DNA from 2 places in the Arthrobacter monumenti genome. Region 1 is predicted to be linked to the other one. Evidence: riboswitches for the same ligand, from Rfam matches in the RefSeq annotation. Region 1 holds a riboswitch; the other holds the start of a gene.
What was found. Region 1 has a riboswitch for cyclic di-AMP ahead of ACX80B_RS04935 (M23 family metallopeptidase). Riboswitches for the same ligand answer to the same signal wherever they lie in the genome.

Region 1 (6,276 bases):
CGCCCACCCACTGAACCGTTAAGGGCGCTGAACCACTTGCCGGTCCGTTAGCGCCGTATGCCGGGCGCCACAAGGACATGGCCAACATTCGGCAGATCAGTACGCATGGCGAGGTCCACTCGTGACCGGATGTCCTCGTACTCCTGCAGGCTGGTTTCCTGTGACAGGAGAACCGACGCCGAAACCTGCAGTTGGTGGCCTGTCCAGCGCAGCCGGATGTGGTCCACGCCCTGGATCCCTTCGACAGCCCTGACGCTCCGCTCGGCCCGGTCCACCAGGTCCGGATCAACACCATCCAGAAGCCTGCGGCCGATATCGCGGGCCGTTCCCCAAAGGAGAACGACTATAGCGGCGGTAATGACCAGGCCGATGATGGGATCGGCCAGCGGGAAGCCGAGCCAGACTCCGATGACGCCAAGCACGACGGCCAGTGAGGTGAACCCGTCCGTCCGGGCATGGATCCCATCGGCGACCAAGGCTGCAGAACCGATGCGCCGGCCGATCCGGATCCGGTAGATGGCAACCAGTTCGTTACCGGCAAATCCGATCAAGCCCGCGGCGAGGACCCATCCGAGATTGGTCAGCGGCTGGGGATCGACCAGTCGGGCTATGGAGTGCCAGCCGGCGACGATGGCGGACAGTGCGATCATCGCGACGATGAACAGTCCGGCGAGGTCCTCCGCCCTTCCGTAGCCGTAGGTGTAACGGCGGTTGGCGGCACGGCGCCCGAGGATGAAGGCGATCCACAGCGGAACGGCGGTCAACGCGTCGGAGAAGTTATGCACCGTATCGGCGAGCAGCGCCACGGACCCACTGATGAAGACGACGATGAGCTGGAGCACCGCCGTCGCACCCAATCCCACCAAACTGATTTTGACGGCCCTGATGCCTTGACCGCTCGACTCCATGGCGTCGTCGATCGAGTCGCTGACGTCATGGCTGTGCGGAACGAAAAGACCGTGGAAAAAACCCTTCAGGCCGGTCGGATGCACGTGGTCATGTTCGTGCTCGTGATCGTGGACACGCTCGTTGGCGGGCAATCGATTCATGCTCCCACCGCCTGGTCGCCGTGATGATGCCGCGGAACGCCGCCCAGCGAATGCTCGGCCTGGAAGATCGCGTCGGTGACGAGTTTCCGGGCATGCTCGTTTTCCAGCCTGTAGAACACCCGTGTTCCCACCTGTCGGGTCGCGACCATCCTCGCCAGCCGGAGTTTAGCCAGGTGCTGGGACACGGCTGCAGACGGTTTTTCGACGATGTCGGCGAGATGATTCACCGACAACTCCTCATCGCGCAACGCAAGAATAATGCGGACCCGGGTTGCATCGGCAAGCATCGAGAAAACCTCGACGGCCAGCTCAACGTACTGACTATCGACGTCGGCGCCGCATACCTGCTTATCTGCATCCATATGCAGATAATGACACAACCGGGTGATTACCTCAATACGTGCCGACATACGAAAGCGGCCCCCGCCGTCGTCGTAATGACTGCGGAGACCGCTTCGCTGCCAGTGCGGCAGCCGGGTTTTGTTACAGGAAGCCGAGAGGGTTTACCGTCTGGCCGCCCTCGACCACCTCGAAGTGCAGGTGGCAACCGGTGGAGGCGCCGGTCGAACCGACATTGCCTACGGACTCGCCCGCCTTAACTGACTCGCCCGCGCTAACCTTGATCGCCGCCATGTGGTTGTAGGTCGTCTTCAGACCGTCGTCGTGCTTGACCGTGACGCGGTTGCCGCCACCATACGGGTGCCAACCGGCCTGGACGACCTTGCCGTCAGCTGAACTCTTGACCGGGGTGCCGCAAGTCGCGGCGTAGTCCTGGCCGGAATGGAACTCGCTGGCAGCACCGGTGATGGGGCTGACGCGGTAGCCGAAGGACGATGTCGGCTTGAGGTACGCCAGCGGGGCCCCCAGGTCCTCGGACTTGGAAGAGGACTTCTGCTTTTCGTCCTTCTTCGCCTTTTCCTTGTCGGAATCCTTGCCCGCCAACGTGGATCCGGAAGCCTTGTCGTCAGAACCGCTCGAGGCCGGCTTCACGCTGGAACCCTTTTCCTCGTCGTCGTCCGCCATAGCTCCAGGTTTGAGGCTGTTCGGTGTGAAGTCGAGGCTTGCACCTGTCGAAGCGGTGACGGAACTGGCGACGCTCGAAACTGCTTCCAGCTGATCCTGACTTGCCTGCGATTGGGCCTGGGGAAAGGTAACCGCGGCGATCATGCCGGTTACGGCGAGCGCCAAGGCGCCCTTATGGACCCAGGATTGCGAAGACTTAGGTGCTGCTGATGCCGCGCTATGGCGGCCGGGCTGCCCCGAACGGCTGCTGGGAGCTGATTCGGACATAGGGGAAGTTGCGGGATCCGCTGCGCGGCGGCCCGCTGATTTATTGCGAAACAAAAAGGTCCTCTCAGACACCTGTGAAGTTAGCTGTCGGATTCGAGTTGAGACCAAACTCGGCCCTGCGCGGCAGCGGTCAGCTGTAGAAAGCCAAACCGATTGCGATGCCGCTGGCGGGCTTAACCCCAAGGCAGTCAGACTGCCGATGGTGGTTCCTCCACCCCTGTCATCAATACGAACGGAACTGGTCCGCTGACAGGATTCGGTGGACGGACCAGGGGCGCCGGACAAAAACGGCGATAGACAAGACTAAACAGATGAAAGTCGTAGTTACAATTTCGTTACCCGGTTTGTGGCGAGTCTCACGGCACAGGAGGCGTGTCGAAACAGGAGATTTTCCGGAACAGGCCATAGGTGGGCGTCTAGTTAGTTGTTCCCGTAGTGGTAGGTCAGTCTTGTCCGCCGCGGTTGTCCGGGTTGGTTTCGTCGCGGTTGTCCCAGCCGGCGCTGTCGCCGTCGCTCCAGCCGTCTCCGTCGTAGCCATCCCAGCTGTCCCGATCAGTTCCGTCCGTCGACTCCGGGCTGGAGGTGGTGGGTTCCGGACTCGGTTCCACGGTTTTCAGGCTGGTGCTTGAGGGCTCGGGGGTGGAGGTGGTGGTCGGAGCCGGGTTCGGACTAGCGGTGGTCGGCGCCGGGCTCGGACTGGAGGTGGTCGGCGCCGGGCTCGGACCAGTGGGCTCCGGGCTGGGGCTGGTGGGCTCCGGGCTGGGGCTGGTGGGCTCCGCCGTCGATGCCTGCGATGTCCCGGCAGCCTCGGCAGGAGCCGTCGCCTGCGAAGATTCGCCACTCTCAGTGGGAGCGGCAGCCGGCGTAGTTTCAGCACTCCCGCTGGGGGTCGCAGCCGCAGTAGTCCCGTCACCCTTAGCGCTGGCCGGAGCCGGCGTCGCTTCCGTCTGTGTTTCTGAGCCAGAGGCCGAGGCCGACGCATCACCCGGGGTACTGTTCTGCGCCTCGATGCCGTCGCCATCGGACTCATCCGACGATACTGGACCGCTTGGCTCCGCTGGTTCCGGTGCTGGTGCTCCGGCTGAATCCAGCGCCGCCTGCGTAGTTAAATCGCCTACCGGCCGTTGCGTGGATTGAAATTCTGCAGTACTTCCCCCTGCGGCCTTCAAACTGCCTGCGGCCGGGGCATTGCCAGCAGCACCGCTGGCGACGACGCTTCCGGAACCATCGGCAGCAACAATGTTGTCGGCGCCGGAGTTGCCGTTGATGACAGTGCCGTCATTGCTGGCGAAAAGCGCTTCGCCGCTGCTGGCCTTGCTGGCGAAGAGTCCGTCACCGGAGCCGCCGTCAACCTCATCCCCGCCGAGGTAGCCGTGGATGACAGCGTCGGTGGTCAGCCAATCGGAATGGAAAGTTACATTTGCTGCGGTGGAGGCGGTGGGCGATTCGCCGACGTTCTGTGCCTGCGTCGTTCCATCGGCTGTTGGCGGCTGAATCTGCGATAGCGCGACGGCGACGACGATGCCGGTCACGGCGAGCGCAAGTGAGCCGTTGCGGACCCACGGGCTGGTTCCAGCCGCGGCGGGAACCGGCGCGGCTGCCCAGCGATGTCCAGGCAGTGGGGAGTGGTTGGAGCGCGGAACGAATGCCGCGCGTGCGGAGGAAGTGCCGGGAGCAGCCGCACGGCGGCCGGTGGGTTTACTGCGCATCAAACTGGTCCTCTCTCAAACACCTGCGAAGTTAGCTGTCGGATTCGGGTCGAGGAGACCCGGCCGCTGCGGCGGCGGTACGGCCGAACGGTGGCCGTACCGGTTGCGATGCCACTGCGGCTTCACCCCCAGGCAGTTGCGATGCTGCCGCTGGTGGTTCCTCCGCCCCTGCCATAACTATGAACGGGACCGGTCCGCTGACAGGGTTCGGTGTACGGACCGGCTGCACCCCTACAGGCGGTGCTGCCCCAGACTAAGCAGAAACGCTGCGAAGTTACAATTTCGTTATGCTTATCCACATACCCCTTGGGGGTACTTGACCTATACCCTGTGGGGGTATACCGTGAAAGAAGCATCAGCGAAAGAGGACACCATGAGCGCCACTGACCAAAGCCCTGCCGAAACCTTCACCGAGGCGGAATTGGACAGCCATGCAGGCATCAACCCCGTCACCGGGGACGCCCAGGAAAATCACGGTTACACGTCGGACAAAGACGCGTACCTGCGCCGGCTCAAGCGGATCGAAGGCCAGGTTCGAGGCATTGCGCGGATGATCGATGAGGACAAGTACTGCATCGATATCCTCACGCAGGTTTCCGCCATCAACAAGGCGCTGCATGCCGTCAGCATCGGACTACTCGAGGAGCACATTGCCCACTGCGTAGTCGGTGCGGCCACCGAATCACAGACCACCGGAGAATTCGCAAACATCGACGCCAAGGTCAAGGAAGCCTCGGACGCCATTTCACGCCTGCTAAGGAGCTAACAATGAACACCATCGTCAACATTTCCGGCATGACCTGCGGCCACTGCGTCGCCTCGGTAACGGAAGAGCTGAAGGAAATCGACGGCGTCGAGAACGTCGAAATCGACTTGAACAAGTCTGGAATCTCCACCACCACCATCACCTCGAGCAAGAAGCTGTCCGACGCCGAAATCGGCGAAGCCGTCGCGGAAGCCGGCTACCTCGTAGTGGCGAACGAAGCGTAAATATCCATGGCGATTGACACCGACACTGCCCTGTCCAAAAACGCCCGCGTGGTGGAGCTGGATATCGAGGGGATGACTTGTGCCTCCTGCGTCGGCCGGGTCGAACGTAAACTCGGCAAGCTCGAGGGCGTACAGGCGTCGGTCAATCTCCCGCTGGAATCCGCCCAGGTCACGGTCTCCGGCGACATCAGCGACCAACAGCTGATCGACGTCGTGCATGCAGCCGGCTATTCCGCCACACTGCATCAGCCTGAACCTGAGCACGACGACGGTGGGCACCGCGACGTTCCGGCATCGACGCTGAAACCCAGGCTCATTACCGCCGCACTGCTCACCGTGCCGATCTTCGTCATTTCGATGATTCCGGCCGCCCAATTTCCACACTGGGGTTGGGTTGCGGCCATCCTAAGCCTGCCGGTCGTGACGTGGTCAGCCTGGCCGTTCCACCGTGCGGCCGCCGTCAACGCCCGGCACTTCTCCTCCACTATGGACACGCTCGTCTCGATCGGCGTCGCGGCGGCCTTCCTGTTCTCCGCCTACGTGCTGATCAGCAATCCAATGGTGACCGCGCATACAGGTATGCCGATGTCGGCCCACGGACTCTACTTCGAGGTCGCCTCCGTCGTCACCACCTTCCTGCTGCTGGGGCGCTATCTCGAGGCCAACGCCAAGCACCGCAGCGGCGAAGCCCTCAAGGCCCTGCTGAACCTGGGCGCCAAGGACGCGTCCGTGCTCCGCGACGGCGTCGAGGTCAAGATCCCGTCGGGCCAGCTGGCTGCCGGCGATACGTTCGTTGTCCGTCCCGGCGAGAAGATCGCCACCGACGGCGTTGTCACGGACGGAAACAGCGCCGTCGACACTTCCCTGATCACAGGCGAATCGCTGCCCGTCGACGTCGCCCCCGGCGACACCGTGACCGGCGCGACCATCAACACCAGCGGACGCCTGCACGTCCGGGCCACGCGTGTTGGAAGCGACACCACACTGGCGCAAATGGCCAAACTGGTCAGCCAAGCGCAGAGCGGCAAGGCTCCCATCGCGCGGCTTGCCGACCGGATCAGCGCCGTCTTCGTACCCATAGTGCTTGCCATCGCGGTCTTGACCTTCGGTCTGTGGTTGCTCGCCGCCGCTCCGGGACTGGAATCAGGCGACGTGCAGGCCGCCTTCACCGCCGCCGTGGCAGTATTGGTTATCGCGTGCCCGTGCGCGTTGGGCTTGGCAACACCGACGGCGCTGCT
Region 2 (6,276 bases), on a different contig from region 1:
GACCTGGCCCGGTTCAGGCCGTCCTGAATCGACCACCTCATCACCTGTCAAAACAAGCGCAACCTGTGGCGCCCGCAGGACCGGCAGGTCATCATGGCCGCAAACGGCCGCGAGGGCAACGTGGGCCGGTGACACCACCGTGCCGGCGGTCAGCACCGTCTCCCCCTCGTAAGCTTCTTCCCCGGCCGGGCGGATGTGCTGGCCAGGTTCAGGTTCGCCGGGCCTGGCCTTCTCGTTCACGGACAGCTTCGCGTTTTCAATCCGGGCATGCTCAGCCCGCAACACCGACGTCGTCCCACCCGGGATCAGGCCACCGGTCACGATCGAACAGGCCTGTCCGGATTCCAGTTCCTGCGCATACTCGCGCAGCTCCCACGGACCGCGTCCGCAGACGGCCCAACCATCCATCGCCGCGGAGTCGTAATGCGGCACCTCCATCAGCGCCAGCATGTCCTCCGCGAGGGTGTGGCCGATCGTCTCGGCAAGCGGGAGGGTCTGCGGAACCTTCGACTCCGGCAACTGGAACGCAAAGTTGAAGGCATCGGTCCAGTTCGGTTGCACCAAATGTTCAGCCATCAGGGCTTCCTCCCTTCCGGCGTGCCGCCGCCAAATGTGGCCTGGACTGCCTCCTGCGCCTGGGCAGCGGAGGCGTCCTCTCCCGCTGTATCGAGCCCGCTTCCGTCTCCAGCGCCTTCTCCACGCCCGGCGTCGGCCCCACTTCCACGTTCGCCAGCGTTTGGACCGCCTCCGGCACCCGGCCCGCTGCCGCCGTCGTCGTCCTGCTTTGCTTCACGCACCAGCCGGCGCGCAACTTCACTGGCGGAGCGGATCGCGACGTCGTCCGAAGCCTGTCCGGTGGCCGATGCACAGCCGGCGGCATAACCGACAATGAAGGTGGTCAGCGGAGCCGCGGGCCGCACCACCGCATGCGCCGCCTCGCCGGCAAGGGCCAGCACCTCGTCAATATCGACCTCGAGTCCCTGCAGTTCCAGTGCTTCTATCAATTTCCGGCACCACGGTTCAAGAATCTGTTTCTGGTCAGTCAAGGCCCATCTCCTTTTGCTTGCACAGCCGCTGCCGGTTGCTGGACAGCTTATGCCGGACCGTCGATGCCGAACGTCCGCGCATCGTCCCAGGTGTCGACGTCGCGGGTAGCGGGCGCGGCAACGGTGACCGGCACTACCTGCAGACTAGCAACCAGCCGGAAGACTGACATCCCTGTGACGCCGCCGCCTTCGCGCCGCTGCCGCACAGCCTCCGTCAGCGCGGACCTCTTATACAGTGCAGCGAGCGGCTGCAGCTTGCCCATTTCGTCCTGCGCCATCACACCGTCCGCACCGGAGGTCGCCGCGCCCTTTTCGGTCCGGGCCAGCGACGCGGTTGCCGTCAGGAGATACTGCATGGCGGTGCGGGCGTAGGGCATATCGCAGGCCAAAACGGCGGTATATTCAGCAGTGCTGCCGGCCAGTGCATCCACTCCCGCGGCGATGGCGGAGGCAGGACCGGAAAACGGTGGATCCTCCCGGGCACACCGCACGCCCTCCGGCAGCTCATCAGCAGAAAAGGGACCAACGACGACGACGGTGCCGGCCCCCTCGACGGCGGCCAGGGTGCGCGCAAGGAGCGTGCCGCCGTCGAACATCAACGACGCCTTGTCCACGCCGCCAAGGCGGGACGAACGGCCCCCGGCCAGGATGATGGCGTCGAAGTCGACGCTGTCGACGGGGTTACGCGGCATTGGGGCTACGCTGCATTATTAAGGAATTCCGTCCATTGTGGAGCCGGCCGTTCGAGCTCCTTGATCCGCCAGCGGGATCCGCGCGGGGGTTTCGGAAGCACCCGCAGCTCCCATCCCATCTCGCGGAGAGTGTGATCGTCTTTGGCATTATTGCAGCGCAGGCAGCAGGCGACGAGGTTCTCCCAGGTTTCGGCTCCGCCGCGCGACTTGGGAACAATGTGGTCAATGGTGCTGGCCGGCTTGCCGCAGTAGCCGCAGAGGTGGTTGTCCCGGCGGAGGACTCCGCGGCGCGTTACCGGGGCACCTTCGCGGTAGGGAACCTTCACGTAGCGATTGAGCAGGATGACGGAAGGCCGGGCCAGGATTTCGTTGGGCCCCACAACGGGATCGCCTGCCTCGGCAATAATGCTCGCCTTGCCGCCGAGCACAAGAACGATCGCCCGGCGGAAGGTGACAACCGCCAGCGGCTCATATCCAGCATTGAGAACGAGTGTGCGCATGCACATACCTCTTCGCGCCGGACCTGCGGCCACTGCACCGGTTGTGCCGGTTCAGTGCCCGCGGGTCTTGGATCAACAAGCCAAGAGTAAACGAGATCTGACCCGGTGTGCCAGTTATTCACCGCTGCGGCACGACCGAGGCCCGGCGGAAGCGGCGACGGGGGCCGCCGCGAGCCATCGGAGAAACGACGAAAGGCCCCCGCCGCAGCGGGAGCCTTTGCCTTTAATACTGTCCGGTCAGGACGGGATCCGGTGGAATTAGCCGTTCACGTGAATGTAAACCGGGCCGGAGCCGACATTGACGGAAGCCAGAACGGTCTTGCCGCCTTCCCAGCCGCCATGGACGGCCTGGCCGTTCCCGACGTAGACCGCGATGTGGGCCATGCCCATGCCGCCGTCCGCGTAGTAGACCAGGTCACCCGGCTGGGCCTGCGAGGCGCTGACCTGGGTGCCGAGGGAGAAGTAGGAGTCCGGCCAGCCGTGGTGGTTGATGCCGACGGCGGCGAGGGCGTTGGTGACCAGCATGGTGCAGTCCTGGCTCACGCCGAGCTGCGCGTACGCAGCGGAGGCAATCCCCGCGGCAACTCCGCTGGAGGAAGGAGCCTTCTGCTGCGCGGGCTCCGGCGTCGACTTGGCGGCGGGCTGCGTGGAAGCGGTGCTTGCCGTGTCTGCGGTGGCAGCGGGCGCAGGCTCGCTCTGGGCAGGTGCTGGTGCTGGTGCAGGAGCCGGCGCCGGGGTCTCCACGGGTTCCGCGACGACGGGCTCGACGTCGTTGGACTGCGGGGCAACAACCGGTTCCGGTGCTTCCACGACCGGAGCGGGGGCCGAGCGGACATCCGGACGGTCGAAGGAGATCTTCGCGGCAGCGGGAGCGTTCACCTGGATGGCGGAAGCGGTCTGGATCTGCAGTTCCGAAGCCGCCGAAGCCTCGCGGTTGATGTCTCCCTGGGCAGCGGTCGCGGAAACGCCGGTGACTAGGACCATTCCGGATGCAGCAGCGACGACAGCGGCCTGGCGGCCCATGCTGCCGGCGTTGGAGCTGACCGCCTTGGCGATGCTGCTCAGTGCGGTGGGTTGGGCCGGTGCCCGGTGGCGGGCAATGGTTGCGCTGGTCGACATTGTGGAATGCGCTCTCTTTCGATTTCTAGCTGGTCACAGCCTGCGGATACTAATGGCGGTGGAATTGCAGCGGGCCACCGTTCCCGTCGAAGCTTTTGGGGCCCTACGGGAGGGTGTAGAAACCCGAGACCGGCATGGCGCTGACCGAGTGGAGCTGGGTGCCGTCGCTGGGGTTCAGGGCCGAGATCATCTGGCCATTGCCGACGTAGATACCGACATGTGAGCCACCACTCTGCACCACCAGGTCGCCCGGCTTCGGGTTGCTGGTGGGAGTCATGACCGACCACTGGTTGGTGCGGGGAATGCTCAGGCCTGCCTGGGCGTAGGCCCACTGCACGAAACCGGAGCAGTCCCAGCCGGCGCTCGGGCTGGTTCCGCCGTAGACGTATGGGTTGCCGACTCCGGCGTAGGCCGCGCCGGCAACGCTCGAGTTACCGGCCGAAACGGCTGCAGCGGGATCGGGCTTGGGCTCAGGCTTGGGAGCCTCTTCCACCACGGGTTCCGCAACAGGAGCAGGCGCTTCGACGTCGATGGCGGCGGCTGGTTCTGCGGTTTCGGTGGACTGGACGCTCACCTCGACGGGGGCGGCGGGAGCTGCCGGAGCGGCTTCGGAAGTGACGGAGGCACGCTCGAAGGAAATCCTGGCATCGGCCGGGACGCTGACGTCCACGGTCTCCGGCTGGGCTGCGGTGACAGCGGTGAAGGCGTTCGCTTCGCGCTCGGCGCCGGAAGCCTGCGCCGGCACTCCAACGGTCAGGACCAGACCCGAAGCTGCGGCGATAACGGCTGCCTGGCGGCCCATGGATCCGGCGTTGGATGACACTGCCTGCGAGATTACCGCAAGCGGATTACTGCGCACCCGGGCAGCACGATGGCGGCCCAAAGTAGAGCTTGAAGACACGTCTGTAGCCTCTCCCATAGCCTGCGGGGTGAGCTGTCGGATTCGGATGGGAGTCACCCGGCCGCACGGCATCAAGGGAAAAATTCCTCGTGACGCCGGTACGGCTTAACCCCTAGGACTTCTTGCGAAGCCCGATAATGGTTCCCCCGCCTCTGCCAGACGAATAAGTTGCGAATGGACCTTGGCACAGTGGCAGAGTTAGGCAATCTGTCCAAGGGTGCCAAACCCCTCTGGAAATTGGCACGAGTAAGACGGTACCCCAGTTCGAGATCGATGTCACGCTGAGGTCACGGGGAGGTGTCATTTCGATACATCCCGGTAACGGCTGCCCTCAGGTCGGCCGGGAGTAACCGCTGGTCAGAGGGCGGATACCGTGGCAGGAGTGGGCTAAAAAAATAAATCGGACATTATCTCCGTGTCGGCGCATCCCGGGCATGTTGCGCCTTAAAGCCGAATGCACCGCCGGACAAATCCGACGGTGCATTCGAGAAGGTTCCGGCGGACCGGTTCCTGCCTGTGAAGGCTGTCTTACATGGTGTAGAAGCCCATCACCGACATGGCGCTAACGTCATGGACGAGAGTGCCCTGGCTCGGGTTCAAAGCGCTGACCATCTTGCCGCCACCGATGTAGATGCCGACGTGGCTTCCACCGTTCTGGACGACAACGTCACCCGGCTGCGGGTTGCTGGTCGGCGTCATGGAGTGCCACTGGTAGGTACGCGGCAGGTCAATGCCGTTCTGGGCGTAGACCCACTGAACGAAGCCTGAGCAGTCCCAGCCGGCGCTCGGGCTGGTGCCACCGTAGACGTACGGCGAACCAACCATGGACTGGGCGGTGCCGGCGATTCCTGCGGTGGAGACGGACGCTCCAAGCGCCTGAACCCCTCCGCTGGAGGCCGTGCTCAATCCGGTGGTGTTATCCGGTGCGGCCGGAGCCGGCGCCGGCGCAGGGGCCGGAGCGGGAGCAGGTGCCGGTGCCGGAGCAGCCGCCTGGGCGGGTGCCGGAGCAGGTGCAGGTGCCGGAGCCGGGTTGCCCGCCAGCTTAATAGTATCGCCCGGGTAAATGACGGAGTTCCATCCGAGGCCGTTGAGCGAGAAGACTGTCTGCAGGCTGACGTTATTGGCTGCAGCGATCTTTCCCAGCGTGTCACCGGACTTCACGGTGTAGGAGCCCGAGGTGGAAGCGCTGGTGGAAGCCACTGCCGAACCTGAGAACTCAATGCTGTCGCCGGGATAGATGACCGAGTTTGCACCGAGTCCGTTCAGCGAGAACAGTGACTCAACGCTGACGTCATGCTGAGCGGCGATTTCGCTGAGCGTGTCGCCCGACTTGACGGTGTGCTCAGCGGCATTTGCCGGAACGGCAAGGCCGAACATCATGCCGGATGCGGCAGCAACCACTGCTACCGGACGGCCGATGGCGCCTGCATTGGAGGAGACCGCTTTGGAAACGGACTTCATGGGGCTGACCGGAGTCGCGCGGTGGCGAGCAAGGTTAGGATTTTTGGACACGTTGATTGCCTCTCCCAATGCCTACGGAGTTAGCTGTCGGGTTCGGATGGGAGCCACCCGGACGTATAGGCGCACTACAACGTGCACGCTACCTATGCGTCTTAACCCCAAGGACTTCTGACGAAGCCCGCTATTTGGTTCCCCCGCCCCTGTCAGATGCTGTTGCGAACGGACCTTGCGACAGTGACAGGGTTAGGCAATCTGTCCAAGGGCGCCGACGCTACTGGAAGCCGGCACGCGGATCAGCCTACATCACGGAACGGTAACTTGTCACACTTCGGTCACGACACGCCGATTCGCGGCGTTTCGCCCCACCGCGGTGCTATGCGCTCCGCCCGGTTACAGCCATCCAAGTGGGTCGACAGTCTGCCCGTTGACCACGACTTCAAAATGCAGGTGACACCCGGTGGACGCTCCGGTGGTACCGCTCACTCCGACGGTCTGCCCGCGGGAAACGGACTGGCCAGCGGAGACAGCAATAGAGGAGAGATGGTTATAGGTGGTTT

Region 2: another riboswitch for cyclic di-AMP. It lies ahead of ACX80B_RS15255 (C40 family peptidase); the one in region 1 lies ahead of ACX80B_RS04935 (M23 family metallopeptidase).

Annotation. Positions count from the first base shown of each region.
Region 1 covers NZ_JBTNCY010000003.1:43,341-49,616, forward strand. Annotated here, with positions in the region: gene ACX80B_RS04920 (DoxX family protein) at 1-14, shown strand, start outside; gene ACX80B_RS04925 (cation diffusion facilitator family transporter) at 48-1,049, opposite strand; gene ACX80B_RS04930 (ArsR/SmtB family transcription factor) at 1,046-1,411, opposite strand; gene ACX80B_RS04935 (M23 family metallopeptidase) at 1,533-2,339, opposite strand; cyclic di-AMP (ydaO/yuaA leader) riboswitch at 2,394-2,593, opposite strand; gene ACX80B_RS04940 (hypothetical protein) at 2,783-4,048, opposite strand; cyclic di-AMP (ydaO/yuaA leader) riboswitch at 4,054-4,253, opposite strand; gene ACX80B_RS04945 (metal-sensitive transcriptional regulator) at 4,422-4,814, shown strand; gene ACX80B_RS04950 (heavy-metal-associated domain-containing protein) at 4,817-5,038, shown strand; gene ACX80B_RS04955 (heavy metal translocating P-type ATPase) at 5,045-6,276, shown strand, end outside.
Region 2 covers NZ_JBTNCY010000010.1:35,676-41,951, forward strand. Annotated here, with positions in the region: gene ACX80B_RS15230 (molybdopterin molybdotransferase MoeA) at 1-576, opposite strand, end outside; gene ACX80B_RS15235 (DUF6457 domain-containing protein) at 576-1,046, opposite strand; gene mobA (molybdenum cofactor guanylyltransferase) at 1,094-1,738, opposite strand; gene ACX80B_RS15245 (HNH endonuclease) at 1,744-2,238, opposite strand; gene ACX80B_RS15250 (NlpC/P60 family protein) at 2,497-3,357, opposite strand; gene ACX80B_RS15255 (C40 family peptidase) at 3,461-4,258, opposite strand; cyclic di-AMP (ydaO/yuaA leader) riboswitch at 4,263-4,455, opposite strand; gene ACX80B_RS15260 (C40 family peptidase) at 4,787-5,719, opposite strand; cyclic di-AMP (ydaO/yuaA leader) riboswitch at 5,779-5,969, opposite strand; gene ACX80B_RS15265 (M23 family metallopeptidase) at 6,110-6,276, opposite strand, start outside.